Regions from separate parts of the Streptomyces sp. NPDC050674 genome, predicted to be linked through region 1. Evidence: riboswitches for the same ligand, from Rfam matches in the RefSeq annotation. Region 1 holds a riboswitch; each other region holds the start of a gene.
The links. A riboswitch is a leader RNA that binds a small molecule or an ion and turns the genes downstream of it on or off. The one in region 1 is predicted to bind cobalamin.

Region 1 (5,494 bases):
GCAGACGCTCAGTACGCGCGCCCCGCGGCCGACCGCGCGGCGCAGGGCGTCCAGCAGTTCCGGCGGAAAATCCCGGGACGCGTAGCTGTGCCCGGCCGGCACGGCGATCAGGTCGGCCGTCTCCAGCCGCTTCAGGCCGTGCTCCACCTGGAGCGAGAAGCCCGAGTTCATCCGCAGCACCGGGCCCTCGGCCGAGGCGACGGCGAAGTCGTACACCGGCAGGCCCTCGTCGCTGCGGTCGGTGCCGAAGACTTCGCACACCACACCGAGTTCGAAGGGATTCACGCCGTCGAGGAGGGCGACCGCCACGTTCTGAAGCATGCGTCCAGTGTGCCTCGCCATTGGCAGTAATTCGAGGGTCTACGGCAGTACTGCCACTGACGGTAAGGAGCAATCAGCGCGACAGTGGTGTCCATGAACACGAACCAGATCGAAGCACTGATCGGAATGACCGCCACCCTCGGGATCCTGGTCCTCCTGGTCCTCCCGTCCGTGATCGGCCTGGTGCGCGAGAGGCGCATCGACCGTCAGATCAGGGAGGCCCAGGAGGCCCGCGGAGAGGTGCCGGCTCAGAAGTCCTCGTCGAGGTCGACGGTGCCCTCCACCGCCACCTGGTACGCCGAGGGCCGCCGCTCGAAGAAGTTGGTCAACTCCTGAACGCCCTGGAGCTCCATGAAGGAGAAGGGGTTCTCCGAGCCGTGGACCGGAGCGAAGCCGAGGCGGGTGAGCCGCTGGTCGGCGACACACTCCAGGTACTGCCGCATCGACTCGGTGTTCATGCCCGGGAGGCCGTCCCCGCACAGGTCGCGCGCGAACTGCAGCTCGGCCTCGACGGCCTCCCGCAGCATGTCGACGACCTGCTCCTGAAGCTCGTCGTCGAAGAGCTCCGGCTCCTCCTTGCGGACGGTGTCGACCACGTCGAACGCGAAGGACATGTGCATCGTCTCGTCGCGGAACACCCAGTTGGTGCCGGTCGCGAGGCCGTGCAGCAGGCCCCGGCTGCGGAACCAGTAGACGTAGGCGAAGGCGCCGTAGAAGAACAGACCCTCGATGCACGCGGCGAAGCAGATCAGGTTGAGCAGGAAACGGCGGCGATCGGCCTGGGTCTCCAGCCGGTCCAGCTTCTCCACCGAGTCCATCCACCTGAAGCAGAACTCCGCCTTCTCGCGGATGGACGGGATGTTCTCCACCGCCGCGAAGGCCGCCGCGCGGTCCTCCGGGTCGGGCAGGTAGGTGTCGAGCAGCGTCAGATAGAACTGGACGTGCACGGCCTCCTCGAACAGCTGACGGCTCAGATACAGCCGCGCCTCGGGGGAGTTGATGTGCTTGTACAGCGTCAGCACCAGGTTGTTCGCGACGATCGAGTCACCCGTCGCGAAGAAGGCGACCAGCCGGCCGATCAGGTGTTGCTCCGCGGGGGAGAGCTTGGCGAGGTCGGCGACGTCGGAGTGGAGATCGACCTCCTCCACGGTCCAGGTGTTCTTGATGGCGTCCCGGTAGCGCTCGTAGAAGTCCGGGTAGCGCATGGGGCGCAGGGTGAGCTCGAAGCCGGGGTCGAGAAGGTTCTGGGTGCTCATTACTGGCAGGCCTCGCAGGACTCGGGGTTTTCCAGGGAGCAGGCGACCGCTTCGGGGTCCGGGGTGGCCTGCACGGGGACGGCGGCCCGGGCGGCACGGGCGATACGGGTCGCCGGGCGCGAGCGCAGGTAGTACGTGGTCTTCAGCCCGGACTTCCAGGCGTAGGCGTACATCGAGGAGAGCTTGCCGATCGTCGGCGTCTCCAGGAACAGGTTCAGGGACTGGGACTGGTCCAGGAACGGGGTCCTGGCCGCCGCCATGTCGATCAGACCGCGCTGCGGGATCTCCCAGGCCGTGCGGTAGAGGGCGCGGACGTCCTCGGGGATCCAGGCGAAGTCCTGCACCGAGCCGTTGGCCTCGCGCAGGGCCTCCCTGCTGCGGGCGTCCCACACGCCGAGCCGCTTGAGCTCGTCCACCAGGTAGGAGTTGACCTGGAGGAACTCGCCCGACAGCGTCTCGCGCTTGAACAGGTTGGACACCTGCGGCTCGATGCACTCGTAGACGCCCGCGATGGAGGCGATCGTGGCCGTGGGCGCGATGGCGAGGAGCAGGGAGTTGCGCAGGCCGGTCGTGGCGATCCGCTCGCGCAGGGCCGCCCAGCGCTCGGGCCAGGTCAGGTCCACGTCGTAGTGGTCGGGGTGCAGCACGCCCCGGGCCGTTCGCGTCTTCTCCCAGGCGGGCAGCGGGCCGTTGCGCTCGGCGAGGTCGGCCGAGGCCTCGTACGCGGCGAGCATGACGCGCTCGGCGATACGGGTGGACAGCGCCTTGGCCCCGGGCGAGTCGAAGGGCAGACGCAGCTTGAAGAAGACGTCCTGCAGACCCATCGCGCCGAGGCCGACCGGGCGCCAGCGGGCGTTGGAACGGCCCGCCTGCTCGGTCGGGTAGAAGTTGATGTCGACGACCCGGTCGAGGAACGTGACGGCCGTACGGACGGTCTCGTCCAGCCGCTCCCAGTCGATGTCGCCCCCGGTCACGAACGCGCCGAGGTTGACCGAGCCCAGGTTGCAGACCGCCGTCTCCCCGTCGTCGGTGACCTCCAGGATCTCCGTGCAGAGGTTGGAGGAGTGCACGACGTGACCCGGCTCGGCCGTCTGGTTGGCGGTGCGGTTGGCGGCGTCCTTGAAGGTCATCCAGCCGTTGCCGGTCTGCGCGAGGGTGCGCATCATCCGGCCGTACAGCTCACGGGCGGGCAGGGTCTTCCTCGCCAGTCCCTTCGCCTCGGCCGCCCGGTAGGCGGTGTCGAACTCCTCGCCCCACAGGTCGACCAGCTCGGGCACGTCCGAGGGGGAGAACAGCGACCACTGCCCGTCGGCGTTCACCCGCCGCATGAACTCGTCCGGCACCCAGTGCGCGAGGTTCAGGTTGTGCGTGCGGCGGGCGTCCTCACCGGTGTTGTCGCGCAGCTCCAGGAACTCCTCGATGTCGGCGTGCCAGGTCTCCAGGTAGACCGCGGCCGCGCCCTTGCGCCGGCCGCCCTGGTTCACCGCGGCGACCGAGGCGTCGAGGGTCTTCAGGAACGGGACGATGCCGTTGGAGTGCCCGTTGGTGCCCCGGATCAGCGAACCCCGGGCGCGGATGCGGGAGTACGCCAGTCCGATGCCGCCGGCGTGCTTCGAGAGCCGGGCCACCTGGTGGTACCGGTCGTAGATGGAGTCCAGCTCGTCCTTGGGGGAGTCGAGGAGGTAGCAGGACGACATCTGCGGGTGCCGGGTGCCCGAGTTGAAGAGGGTGGGGGAGGAGGGGAGGTAGTCGAGGCGGCTCATGAGCCGGTAGAGCGCCGCGACCTCGTCCACCGAGCGGCTGGTGTCGTCCTCGGCCAGACCGGCGGCCACGCGCAGCATGAAGTGCTGGGGCGTCTCGATCACCTTGCGGGTGATCGGGTGCCGCAGCAGGTAGCGGCTGTGCAGGGTGCGCAGGCCGAAGTAGCCGAAGCGGTCGTCGGCGCCGGTGTCGATCAACGCGTCGAGCCGGGCCGCGTGCAGCCGTACGAACGCGGCGGTGCGGTCGGCGATGAGCCCCTCGCGGTGACCGACCGCGACGGACTCGGTGAACGACGTGACGCCCTGGGAGGCGGCCTCCTCGCGGATGCCGATGGTCAGCAGCCGGGCGGCCAGCCGGGAGTAGGCGGGGTCCTCGGAGATCAGACCGGCCGCGGCCTCCGTCGCCAGCTCCCGCAACTCCGCGATCATCTCGGCGGAGGCCGCACGCGAGGACCGGCCGCGCAGCGCGGCGGCGGCGACCCGGCCGGGATCGGTGTCGGGGAGGTCGGCGGTCAGCTCGGTCAGGGTCCGCAGCAACGCGGCACCGGGAGCGTCCTGCTCCTCTTCGGCGGCTGAGACCGGTTCGGCTGGCGCGATGGTCACGTGGGGCTCTCCCTCGCTCGGCACGGGGCCTCGTCGAGGGCAGGGAGGAGCACACGAGCGCACGCGGCGTCGCGTCCACCGGCCCATTCCGCGAGGCCCGGACGTCAGGCACACCGGCCGGGTGGCCGGGTGCGCTGTCGGCAGGTCCTCGGACTGACACCCATACACATGTGAAAGGGCATGGGTACACCGTTGCGGGACAGTTCCGGATTCGCACCGGATTCCCCTGCGGCGACAGCGAGCACGAGCATACATCTTGTGTCGGGCGCCAAAGGCACCCCCAGATGTTGTGTCGCTGCCGCTCTCAGAGGGTCAGCGCGTAGGTGAGGAGCGTGATGTCGTCCGGCTCCGGGAGGGGATTCCAGTCGCGCTTGGGGGTGCGGACGAAACCCACGCGCTCGTAGAGGCGGTGGGCGGAGCGCATGGTGCGCTGGGTCGAGAGCACGATGCCGCGGCAGCCCGGGGTGGCGCGGGCCCGGTCGACGCAGGCGCGGACGAGGGCCTCGCCGATGCCGCGCCCCCGGGCCGCGCGGGCCACCGCGAGCATCCGCAGCTCGGCCTCGCCGGGCCGGGCGATGTCGGCCATGGGGCCGCCGGAGGGGACGAAGGTGACGCCACCGACGACGTCGTCGTCGGCCGTGGCGACCAGGACCTCGGCGGCGGCGCGCCTGGCGACGTCACGCAGCTCGGCGAGACAGGCGTCGCTCTCGCCGAAGTCGAGCAGGCCGTCGTCGAGGTAGGCCCGGGCGGTGATCTCGCCGAGGACGGCGTGGTGGGCGGGGCGTGCGGGGTCGATCCGGAAGTCCATGGCAGGAGTGTGTATACGCGGGCGGGCCGCCGACGCCATGCGTTTCGGCGGCCCGCGGGGGGTGTGGCGGGGACGTCAGTGGGCGGATCCCGCGGTGGCGGGCGGCAGTTCGACCTGGACGCCCGGGTCGCCGGCGTCGGCCGTGTAGTCCTCCGGCTTGGTCTCGTCGACGCCGTCGGGGGCCTTCAGGGCCTTGAGGACGAAGGTCAGGACCACCGTCACCACCACGTTCAGGACGAACGCCGTGAGGCCGATGTAGCCGATCTCCCCGATGCCGGGGATCTCCTTCGCCGAGCCGCCGAAGTGCTTCTGGGTCGGGGAGGCCACGCCGTACGCGGCGACCGTGCCGTAGACCATGCCGACGGCCCAGCCCGCGAGCAGCGCCCAGCGGTGGAACCAGCGGGTGAACAGGCCGCCGACCAGGGCCGGGAAGGTCTGCAGGATCCAGATGCCGCCCAGCAGCTGGAAGTTGATGGCGACCGTCTTGTCCATGGTGAGGACGAAGGCCAGGGCGCCCACCTTCACCAACAGGGACACCAGCTTGGAGACCTTGGTCTCCTGCGCCGGTGTGGCGTCCGGCTTGATGAAGTCCTTGTAGATGTTGCGGGTGAAGAGGTTCGCGGCCGCGATGGACATGATGGCCGCCGGCACCAGCGCGCCGATGCCGATCGCCGCGAACGCCACGCCCGCGAACCAGTCCGGGAACATCGTCTCGAACAGCTGCGGGATCGCCAGCTGCCCGTTCT
Region 2 (5,494 bases), on a different contig from region 1:
AGGACAGGACGGCGATCGCGCAGGTGGGGAATTTGGTGCGGACCTGCTCCAGGGTGTCGTCGAGGCCGTCGCCGGCGAGGGCCAGGACCAGTTCCTCGAGGCCCGGGTTGTGGCCGATCAGCAGCAGTGTCTCCACCTCGGCGGGCGCCTCGTGCACGACGGCCAGCAGGCCCGACGGGCCGGCGGCGTAGAGCCGGCGGTCGTACCGGACCGGCGGGGGTGTGCCCCACTCGGCGGCGGCCAGGTCCCAGGTGCCGCGGGCGCGCAGGGCGGTGGAGCACAGTGCGAGGTCCGGCAGGAGATCGGCGTCGGCCAGGGCCCGCCCGGCCGCGGGGGCGTCCCGGCGGCCGCGCGGGGCGAGGGGTCGTTCGTGGTCGGCGACGTCCAGGGGCCAGGCGGACTTGGCGTGCCGGAGCACGATGAGGCGGCGCAGCGGGCCCGCTCCGGCTCGTTCGATCATGACGGTGCTCCCAGGTCGCGGGTGAGATCGAGGCCGAGGAGGCGGTCGGCGTAGGCGTAGGTCTCGAAGCGGGCGCCGTCGGCCAGGTCCGGCCGGGTCTCGACCTGGCGCAGCACGTCCAGCACCCGGGGCAGGTCCAGGTCGTCTTCCCAGGCGTCGCGCAGCCTCCCGCGCACGTCGTCGGGGATCGGCCGCGAGGGCTGCCGCGCCCAGCGGGCGACCGCGGTGCGCCAGCGGGCGAGGGTGGCGCGGGCGCCGTCGACGTCGGCCGCCTCCGGCCGGGCGGGGGCGCTGTGGTGCCGGGTGAGCAGGGCGAGGCGCAGGGCGGCGGGGTCGCCGTGTCCGGGCGGGTCCGTCTGGACCGGCGCGACGGTGATCAGTACCCCGTCGGGCGGCGCCCCGCCCTGGGCGGCGACGTGGAGGGCCTGGGACTCGCCCAGGCTTGCGCCGACGTCGGGGCTGTCCTCGAAGGGGCGGATGTTCAGGGTCGCGGCCCGCGCGCGCAGTTCCGCCTGGCGGTGGCCGCCGGTCAGCAGTGCCCACACCGGCGTGCCGCCCAGTTCCAGGGTCCTGACGAGCAGGTCCCCGACGAGCAGCACCCGAAGGTTCGTGGTGTCGGAACCGGGCGCGTGCACCTCGACACGGGTCAGGCCCCGGCGGGCCGGGGCGGCGTCGACCGGCTGGCCGGTCCGGGCGTCGGTGATGCGCAGCACGAGGTGAGCGTAGGCGGGAAGGCCGTCGCACGCGGGCAGGTTCGGGGTTTCCCGGCCGCCGTGGCGGGATCACCGCGCCCGGGGCGGGTCCGGCCGCTCGTCACGGGACAGGGTGCCCAGGAACCGCACGTGCGGCCGCCCCTCGGGGCCTTCGCGGCTGACGGCGGCGCGCACTCCGTACACGTCGGCGATGAGTTCCGCGGTGAGGACGTCTCCCGGAGTGCCCCCGGCCACGGCCCGTCCCTCGTGCAGCACCACGACCCGGTCGCAGTACATCGCCGCCAGGTTGAGGTCGTGCAGGGCGACGACGGTGGTGACCGGCAGGCCGGTGACGAGGGTGAGCAGATCGAGCTGGTGGTGGATGTCGAGGTGGTTGGTGGGCTCGTCGAGGAGGAGCTCACGGGGTTCCTGGGCGAGCGCCCGGGCGATCTGCGCGCGCTGGCGTTCGCCGCCCGAGAGAGTGTGCCAGGACCGGCCGGAGCAGTCGGCGAGGCCCGCGCGCTCCAGGGCGGCGCGCACCGCCCGCTCGTCGTCCGCCGAGGCCGGTGTCCAGGCTCGGCGGTGCGGGATCCGGCCCAGCCGTACGACGTCCTCGACCGTGAACTCGACCTGGGTGTCGGACTGCTGCTCGACCACGGCGAGGCGCCGGGCGACCGTGCGGCGGGGCAGCTCACCGAGCGGTGTGCCGTCGAGCGTGACGACTCCGCAGGTCGGGGCGAGCAGCCCGGCCAGCAGGCGCAGCAGCGTGGACTTGCCGGAGCCGTTGGGGCCGAGGACACCGACGGTGGAGCCGGTCTCCGGTGCGAGGACCACGCCGTCCAGGATGAGGCGCCCGTCGGTGCGGCGGCCGACCCGGTCGGCCCGCAGGCCCGCGTCCGGTGACGCCGTGGTGCCGCTCATCCGGACCTCCGTGTCCGGTACAGCACCGCCACGAAGGCCGGCACCCCGATCAGCGACGTCACGACCCCCACCGGGATCTCCTGCGGGTCCAGGACGGTGCGGGCCAGGGTGTCGACCCACACCAGGAACACCGCCCCGGCGAGGCCGGTGACCGGCAGGAGCCGGGCGTGCCCGGGCCCGGTCAGGGCGCGGGCGGCGTGCGGCAGGACCAGCCCGACGAAGCCGATCGCCCCGGCCGAGCTGACCAGCGCCGCCGTGAGCAGGGCGGTGACGCACAGCAGCACCAGACGGGTGCGGGCGACGGACACCCCGAGCGCGGCCGCCGCGTCCTGCCCGAAGGCGAAGGCGTCGAGGGTACGGGCGTACGCCAGGCACACCACCAGCGCCACGGCCAGCACGGCCAGGCACAGCCACACGTCGGTCCAGCCGGCGCCGCCGAGCGAGCCGAGGAGCCAGAACAGCACGCCGCGGGTCGTCTCGGCGTCGGCGGCGGTCAGCACGACGAAGGAGGTGAGCGCCGAGAAGAGCTGCATGGCTGCGACGCCCGCGAGGACGACCCGGTCGGTGGTGCCGCCGAGGGTGTGACTGAGCAGCAGCACCAGGGCGAACGACACCAGGGCGCCGAGAAACGCGCCCGCCGGGACCGGGAGGGCACCGCCGCCCACGCCGAGCACGACGACCAGGACCGCTCCGGTGGAGGCGCCGGAGGACACCCCGAGCACGAAGGGGTCGGCCAGCGGGTTGCGCAGCAGCGACTGCATCACCGCCCCGCACACGGCCAGTCCGGCCCCGCACACGGCCGCGAGCAGGGTGCGCGGCAGCCTCAGTTGCCAGACGATCCCGTCCCGGATCGGCGTCAGCCGCGAACTGCCGAGACCGAGATGGGCGGCGACCACGGACCACACGTCGGCGACCCGTATGTCGGCGGGACCGATGGTGACGGCCACGGCGAGGGAGGCCATGAGCGCGACCGCCCCGGCCGCCGCCGGCGCGAGACCGGCCCCGCGCCGGGGCCGCGCCCCGGCGCCCGGCACATCGCGGGTGGTCACTTCACCAGCCCGAACCGGCGCAGCCCCGCGGCCACCCGCTCCACGCCCTCGACGGTGCGGATGGTGGGGTTCATGGCCTGCCCGCTGAGCAGCACGTACCGCTTGTGCCGGACGGCGTCCATGTTCTTGGTGACCGGGTTGGACTCCAGGAAGGCGATCTTCCTGGCGGCCGACTCGGCGGTCTGCGATCTGCGGGTCAGGTCGCCGATGACGAGGACGTCGGGGTCGCGGTCGGCGACTGTCTCCCAGTTGACCTGCGGCCATTCCTGGTGGGTGTCGCCGAAGGCGTTCTTGGCGCCGAGGGCGCGGGTGATGATGCCGGGCGCTCCGCAGCAGCCGGCCATGTAGGGCGACTCGGAGTTGGCGAACCAGTACAGGAGGGTGACGCCGGAGGCGTCGATGCCGGCCGTGGCCTTCTTCATGCGCCGCTGGAGGGAGGCGACGAGTGCGTCGCCGCGTCCCTTCACCCCGAACACGGTCGCGAGGTCCCGGACCTCGCCGTAGACGGTGTCGATGTCCAGGGCGGTGTCGCGTGCGCCGTCGCCGCCGCCCGAGTTGTCCTTGCCGACGCAGTCGGACGGGGAGACGTAGGTGGGGACGCCGAGCTTCTCGAACTGCTCGCGGGTGGCGACGCCGCCCTTGCCGAGGGTGGAGACGAAGGAGGCGGCGACGAAGTCGGGGTCGGCGGCCAGGACGCGTTCGAAGGACGGGTTGTTCTCGGCGATGCGGGGCACCTTCGCCTCGGCCTTCTCCAGCCCCTTCATCACGGGGTCGGTCCAGGTGGCGGTGCCCGCGAGGCGGTCGGCCAGACCGAGCGAGAGCAGGATCTCGGTGGTGCCCTGGTTGAGGGACACGGCGTGCCGCGGGGCGGCCGTGACGCGGACCTCGTGGCCGCAGTCGGAGAGCGTGACGGCGGCCTTCGCCGTCGTGGGACCGGAGGCACCGCAGCCGGTCAGGAGCAGGGAACCGGCCGTCAGCAGGACGGCGGCACGGGCGGGTCGGGCGAGGGGCACGGGAACCAGTCCTCAGGCGTCGAGGGCCCATTCGCGGAGCCCGGTCGTACGGTGCTCCCCCGCCGCGCACGGCCGCGGGGGCCGCCAGCAGGTCTTCGGACTCGGGTTCCTCCGGATCGGGGCGCCTTCCCGGACGTCCGCGAGGGAGTCCAGTGGCCGAGGCCCCGCCCGTCCCCCTCACCGCTGCGCGTCAGTTCCGGATTCGCACCGGATTCCCTGACCCACGTACATGGGTTCGACTGGCCTCGGCAAGCTATCACGCGGGCCCGCCCGGGAATCATCGCCCGCCCGGAGCCGTTGCCCCGACAGCAGTTCGTCCACGACATTCCGAGGAGGCCGCCGGTGTACGGCGACGAGGCAACGGTCCGCAGGATCCTCACCGAGCTCGGCGACACCTGGGCCGTGGTGGGCCTGTCGTCGAACCGTCAGCGGGCGGCGTACGGCGTCGCCGCGACGCTCCAGCGCTTCGGCAAGCGCGTGGTGCCGGTGCATCCGAAGGCCGAGACGGTGCACGGGGAGCAGGGGTACGCGAGCCTGACGGACATCCCCTTCGACGTGGACGTCGTCGACGTGTTCGTGAACAGCGACCTCGCCGGTGCCGTCGCGGACGAGGCGGTCGCCAAGGGCGCGAAGGGCGTCTGGTTCCAGCTCGGCGTCATCGACGAGACGGCGTACGACCGGACGCGTGCGGCGGGTCTGGAGATGGTGATGGACCGCTGCCCGGCGATCGAGATCCCACGGCTGTCTCATGGCCGTGTACAGGATTCTTGAAGCGTTTCCCACGAAACACCCGCACCCGGTCAAGGCTGCACAACGCGTCTTCTGCGGCCGGTCGGCCGGTTCCTAACCTGAGGCCTCTTGCTCGCCGAACTCCCCGAGTTCATCTCCGAGAGGCCTTGTATTCATGGAAAGAGACGGCCTGCGCCGGGACGTCGGGCTGATCGGGCTCATGTGGGCCTCGGTCGGTTCCATCATCGGCTCGGGCTGGTTGTACGGCGCCGAGAAGGCCGTCGTGGCGGCCGGTCCCGCGGCGATCCTGTCCTGGCTCATCGGCGCGGTGGCGATCGTGCTGCTGGCCCTGGTGCACGCCGAGCTGGGCGGCATGTTCCCGGTCGCGGGCGGCACGGCCCGTTATCCGCACTACGCCTTCGGCGGGCTGGCCGGGATGTCGTTCGGCTGGTTCTCCTGGCTCCAGGCGGCGACCGTGGCACCGATCGAGGTCGAGGCCATGATCGGCTACGCCGGGCACTGGCACTGGGCGCAGGGGCTCCAGCACGCGAAGGACGGCACGCTCACGACGAGCGGTTTCGTTGTCGCCGTCGTGCTGATGGCCGTGTTCGTCGTCGTCAACTTCCTCGG
Region 3 (5,494 bases), on a different contig from region 1:
GGCGAACGCGCCGGCATGGGGCCAACGCGCCCCGGTTGGGCAAGCGCGCCCGGCGAGGCGAGCGCGCGGGTGGGGCCACGCGCCCCGGTGGGGCAAGCGTGCCTTAGGGGGCAAATGGTGCCAGTCGGGGCTGAAGCGCCCTGTGGGGCACGCTAGCTCAGCGAGGCGAGCGAGCTCGGCAGGGTTGACGCGCCCCGGTGGGGCAAGCGCGAACGTCCCCGAACTGTGTGTCTTCGGCACGACGGACGGCGTGCTGGGCACCGCCCGCAATCCCTGGGACCCCACGCGTTCGGCGGGCGCCATGCGCAGCCACGTGCCCCGGTGGGCAAGCGCGCCTGACGGCGGACCCATCGAGATGGGGCCACGCGCCTGGTAGGTCAAGGAGCCCTACGGGGCAAGCAGTGCCAGCGGGCGGAAGCGCCCTGTGGGGCGCCCGAGCTCAGCGAGGCGAGCGAGCTCGTGCGGGCTGACGCCGCCCCGGTGGGGCAAGCGTGGGACGCGCCCCGGTGGGGCGAGCGCGCTCGGCGGGGCAAGCCGCGCCCAGCGAGGCAGACGCGCCGGGGTGGGGTCAACGCCCGGCGGCTGCGCGCCCCGGTTGGAAAAGCGTGCCCGGGGGCGAACGCACCAGGTGGGGCAAGCCGCCCGGCGAGCCTGACGCGCCGGGGTGGGGGCCAACGCCCGGCGGGGCCGACGTGCCCGCCGGTGCGTTCGCGCGCGGAGGGCTCAGCCCGCAACGCCCCCCGGCCGCGCCGCCGTGAGCGCGGCGAGTTCGTCCGGCGTCCGCGGTCCCGGTTCCGCGGTGGACAACAACCCCTGGGCGCGCAGGAGTTCCGCCGCCGCCGCGCCCCATGGCAGCCGTAGCCCGGCCTCGCGCAGCAGATCGGTGCGGGCCAGTGCCGTGGCCGCGGGTCCGGTGCGGACACCGGAGGGGGTGAGGAGCGCCGCGTCGTCGGCCCAGCGCAGGGCGAGGTCGACGTCGTGCGTGGCCATCACCACCGTGGTGCCGGCGGCGCGCAGTCCGTCGAGGGTCGTGAGCAGCCGTTCCTGGCCTTCGGGGTCGAGCCCGGCCGTCGGCTCGTCGAGGACGAGCACCCGCGGTCGCATCGCGACCGCGCCCGCGATGGCGGTGCGCTTGCGCTGCCCGTAGGAGAGCAGATGGGTGGGCCGGTCGGCCAGGGCCGTGATGTCCAGCGCGGCGAGCGCCTCCGCCACCCGCGCCCGCACCTGCGTGTCGTCCAGGCCCAGGTTCAGCGGCCCGAACGACACGTCCTGCTCCACCGACGCCGCGAACAACTGGTCGTCCGGGTCCTGCACCACCAGCTGCACGGTCGTCCGCAGCAGGGTCAGACCCTTGCGGTCGTACGACACCGGCCGCCCTTCGAGCGTCAGCCGCCCCTGGTGGGGCCGCAGTCCCCCGGAGAGCAGCCGCATCAGCGTGGTCTTGCCGCTGCCGTTGCGGCCGAGCAGCGCGAGCGCGCGCCCTTCGCGGATCTCGAAGTCGAGGCCGCTGAGCACGGCCGGGCCGTCCTCGTAGGCGAAGGACGCGCCCCGCAGGGCGACGAGGGCGGGCTCGCTCATGTCAGCGGCCTTTCCAGTACGAGGGTGAGGACGGCCAGCCCCGCGAGCAGCGCGCAACTGGCCGTCGTGAAGCGGACGGAGACCCGGGCCTCGGGCACCAGGACGCGCAGGGTGCCGTCGTAGCCGCGTCCGGCGAGCCCGGCCTGGAGCCGGGTGGCCCGGTCGAAGGCCCGGACGAACGCGGCGGCGCCGAGCCCGGCCAGGGAACGCCACTCCGCGGCCCGGCCCGTGTGCCCGAGCCGGGCCGCCTGGGCCTCCCGGATGCGGCGCACGGAGTCCAGCAGCAGGAAGCTCATCCGGTACGTCACCAGCGCGACGTCCACGACGGGCGCCGGGATCCCGGCCCGGATCAGGCGCGGCAGCAGGTCGGACAGGGGTGTGGTGAAGGCGAACAGCAGCACGCCCAGGGAGGCCGCCGAGGTGCGCAGCAGCAACTCCCCGGCCCGGACGGGGCCGTCGGGGGCGAAGGAGAAGAAACCCCCCGGCCCGCCGACCTGGACCAGCAGGGTGACCGCGCCGGTCACGCAGAAGCCCAGTGGCACCCGGTAGGCCCGCCACAGCCGCCGCGCGGGCACCCCGGCCGGCCCCAGCAGCACCACCAGGGCCGTCAGGAGCACCAGGGCCGCGCCCGGCCAGGGCGGCAGGGAGATCGCGAGCACGGTGAGGCCGAGCCCGAGCACGGCCTTGTCCACGGGATGGCGGCGGCGCCAGCGACTGCTGTGCGCCGCCGCGTCGATCGGCAGCACCCGGGATCAGTCCCGTTCCGCGGCGGACTTCGCGGCGGCGCCGGACAGCGCGCTGTCGGTCTCCCGCTCCAGCGCCCGCCGCTCACCCTGCCGGCGTCCCCGGCGCAGACCGAAGTAGTAGGCGAGGACACCGGTGCCGAGGGCCGCCTGGAGCGCGAAGAGCGCCGACTCGATCTCGCCGGACGGCGGCTCGTACAGCGGCGAGAACCACGGCTCGTAGTCCGGCTTCAGCTCGGTTATCGCCGTCTCGGCCTCGGAGTCGGAACCCGTGAACGGCTCCTTCTTGTGGTCACCGAGGCCGAGCGCCAAGGGCAGCACCGCGAGCGCTGCCACGGCGGCGAGCAGCATCAGGTTGATCTTCGTGTTCCTGGTCACCGGGCCACCGCCTCCGACTCGGCAGGGGCCTGCTTGTCGGCGAGGAGCACGCCCAGCCGGGTCAGTTCGCCCTTGCTGGACTGCACCAGCAGCCGCATCACGAGCACGGTCAGCAGGCCCTCGCTCACCGCGAGCGGGATCTGGGTCACGGCGAAGATGGAGCCGAACTTGGCGAGCGCGCCCAGGAAGCCGCTGCCCGGGTCGGGGAACGCGAGCGCCAGCTGCACGCTGGTGACGCAGTAGGTGGACAGGTCGGCGACGAACGCGCCGCAGAACACCGTCACCATCAGCGGCACGTCGTAGCGCCGCAGCAGCCGGTAGACGGCGTATCCGGCCCAGGGGCCGACGATCGCCATCGAGAAGACGTTGGCGCCGAGCGTGGTCAGACCGCCGTGCGCGAGCAGCAGCGCCTGGAAGAGCAGGGTGATGGTGCCCAGCACCGCCATGATGGGCGGCCGGAACAGGATGGCTCCCAGGCCCGTGCCGGTCGGGTGCGAGCAACTGCCGGTGACGGAGGGCAGTTTCAGGGCGGACAGGACGAAGGTGAAGGCGCCGGACGCACCGAGGAGCAGGGTGCTCTCGGGGTGCTCGCGCACTTCACGGGTGAGCGACCGGACCCCGTGGACGACGAACGGCGCCGACGCGACGCCCCAGGCGACCGCGTGCGCCGGAGGAAGGAAACCCTCGGCAATGTGCATGGCTCAGCAGACCCTCTCCAGCACCTCGTGGATGGTTGACGCGCCTTGGCCGGTCTCCTGGCTGACGGGTACCACCGCCCGGACTCCGCCTTCCCGGGTCACAAGGACCCAGTGGCTGCCCGTGAGGGCCGGAGCCGGACTTCCCGATTCACAGTGGCGAGGGCCGCACCGGCATCACACCGGATTTCCCGTTCACCAAGGCCTGGTGACAATAAGGCCGGGGTAAGGGCGATGACAAGCCACCCATGGGGGCGCGCGAGGGGGCGTCCGCTCGCACGCCGGCGCATCCCCCCGCTGATCCACGCGCTGCGCGCACGGCCGCGTCGTCCGGCGTCCGGGCCGTGTCAGTCGTCGCCGCCCTCGTCCCCGCCGTCGTCACCCTCCCCGTCCTGCCCGGCCTGCGGGTCCTGCGGGTTCGGCTGCGCCGGGCCGCCGTCACCCGCCTCCTCCGCCGGAGGCGCGGCGCCGGGCGGGGCCGCGGCAGGGGTCGGGGAAGCGGCCGGCGCGGACGCGGTGACATCGGCCACGGTTCCGGTGGCCGGCGTGCCGGCTGCCCCCTGGCCGGACCCCGGACCGGCCCCCTGGCCGGATGCGGGCTCGGTGGAGGGGGACGCGGCGGAGCCGGCGGACGGCGTCGCGGCCGGACTGCTCGCGGACGGGGACGCGTCGGGTTCCGTGCCCTCCGCCGTGGTGTCGGGGGAGAACCAGCGCATGCCGATGAGCATCGCGGCGAGGAAGAGGGCCGCGGCGGCGGCCGTCGCGACCAGCCTCGGCCGGTTGCCGGGACCGCCGCGCCCGCGCGAGCGGCCCGAACGCCCCGCCTGGGCCGCCCGGGCCGCGGTGCGGTGCCCCGTGGTCGCGGGCAGCGCGTACGTGGTCGGGCTGCCCGCCTCGGCGGCGTACCGGCCCGGGGGCGCGGACAGCGCCGTCGGCGCGGGCCGCGGCCGCAGCGGCGGCGGCGAGACCTCCGGCAACGGCTCGGGCAGGCCCCGCCAGGCGCCCCCGGCGAACCACTCGGCGGCCTGCTGGGCGGTGGGCCGGTCCTCGGGCTGCTTGGCGAGCAGCCCGAGGAGGTAGTTCTCGAACGCCGGGGGCAGTCCGGAGACACCGAGGTCGCGAGGCGGCACGGGGGCCGAGTCGAGGTGCTGGTGGAGAAGGGCGACGGCGGTGTCGGCCTGGAACGGAGGACGGCCGCTGAGCAGTTGGTAGAGCACACAGCCCAGGGAGTACATGTCGGAGGCGGGCCCGGCGGGCTTGCCCAGGGCCCGTTCGGGCGCGAGGTAGAGGCCGGTGCCGACGATCTGGCCGGTGGCGGTGAGCGCGGCGCCCGGGTCGTCGAGGAACCGCGCGATGCCGAAGTCACCGATCTTCAGCGTGCCCTGGGTGTCCAGCAGCAGGTTGGCGGGTTTGACGTCCCGGTGCACGATGCCCTGCCCGTGGGCGGCGGCGAGCCCCGCGGACGCCTGCGCGGCGAGCCGGGCCACCTCCTCGGCGGGAAGCGCGCCGGACTTGGTCAGCACCCCGGCGAGACTGTCGCCCTCGACCAGTTCCATCACGAGGTACAGCCGGTTGTCGTACTCGCCGAAGTCCAGGACACCGACGACGTTGGGGTGGTTGAGACGCCCGGCGGTCTGCGCCTCCAGTCGGAACCGGGAGGTCGCCGTGGCGTCGGTGTCCTGGGGCAGCAGCAGCTTGAGGGCCACCGCTCTGGCGAGCGTCTCGTCGTACGCGCGCCAGACCTCTCCCATTCCACCGCGCCCGATCTCAACATCCAGCCGGTAGCGGCCCGCTAGCAGCACTCGTCCTCGTCTCATGCGTGTGGGAAGGTCGTCGCCGCAGGCCGAACTCCCCGCTCGTGCGCGGGGATTGGCAGGGGCGCCGCAGCCGACCCAGGATACTGGCGCGGTATGACCACGGAGCCCCACAGCGGTGTCCCCGGACGGTACGGCCGCGGAAAACGCCGGGCGGGACGGCCGCACGCCGGGTGACACCCCCGCGCACCCGGTTCCCGCCGCGCGCGGGGCGCCTCCCGACCCCGTTTCAGGCCGTCGCGCCCGCCTCCTTCACCCGGCGCGGCAGCAGGAACACGGCCAGGGC

Region 2: it holds a riboswitch for cobalamin, as region 1 does, so the genes downstream of both, AB0I06_RS21750 (ABC transporter substrate-binding protein) here and AB0I06_RS04275 (ribonucleoside-diphosphate reductase subunit alpha) in region 1, are expected to answer to the same signal.
Region 3: it holds a riboswitch for cobalamin, as region 1 does, so the genes downstream of both, AB0I06_RS00690 (energy-coupling factor ABC transporter permease) here and AB0I06_RS04275 (ribonucleoside-diphosphate reductase subunit alpha) in region 1, are expected to answer to the same signal.

Annotation. Positions count from the first base shown of each region.
Region 1 is NZ_JBFAIG010000002.1:209,070-214,563, forward strand. It holds gene AB0I06_RS04260 (helix-turn-helix domain-containing protein) at 1-321, opposite strand, end outside; gene AB0I06_RS04265 (hypothetical protein) at 415-657, shown strand; gene AB0I06_RS04270 (ribonucleotide-diphosphate reductase subunit beta) at 570-1,577, opposite strand; gene AB0I06_RS04275 (ribonucleoside-diphosphate reductase subunit alpha) at 1,577-3,940, opposite strand; cobalamin riboswitch at 4,062-4,208, opposite strand; gene AB0I06_RS04280 (GNAT family N-acetyltransferase) at 4,245-4,748, opposite strand; gene mctP (monocarboxylate uptake permease MctP) at 4,824-5,494, opposite strand, start outside.
Region 2 is NZ_JBFAIG010000013.1:8,978-14,471, reverse strand. It holds gene AB0I06_RS21770 (histidine phosphatase family protein) at 1-460, opposite strand, end outside; gene AB0I06_RS21765 (hypothetical protein) at 457-1,173, opposite strand; gene AB0I06_RS21760 (ABC transporter ATP-binding protein) at 1,243-2,073, opposite strand; gene AB0I06_RS21755 (iron chelate uptake ABC transporter family permease subunit) at 2,070-3,035, opposite strand; gene AB0I06_RS21750 (ABC transporter substrate-binding protein) at 3,119-4,135, opposite strand; cobalamin riboswitch at 4,204-4,394, opposite strand; gene AB0I06_RS21745 (CoA-binding protein) at 4,478-4,906, shown strand; gene AB0I06_RS21740 (APC family permease) at 5,040-5,494, shown strand, end outside.
Region 3 is NZ_JBFAIG010000001.1:148,908-154,401, reverse strand. It holds gene AB0I06_RS00705 (ATP-binding cassette domain-containing protein) at 724-1,578, opposite strand; gene cbiQ (cobalt ECF transporter T component CbiQ) at 1,575-2,324, opposite strand; gene AB0I06_RS00695 (energy-coupling factor ABC transporter substrate-binding protein) at 2,331-2,699, opposite strand; gene AB0I06_RS00690 (energy-coupling factor ABC transporter permease) at 2,696-3,397, opposite strand; cobalamin riboswitch at 3,427-3,612, opposite strand; gene AB0I06_RS00685 (serine/threonine-protein kinase) at 3,742-5,145, opposite strand; gene AB0I06_RS00680 (MFS transporter) at 5,438-5,494, opposite strand, start outside.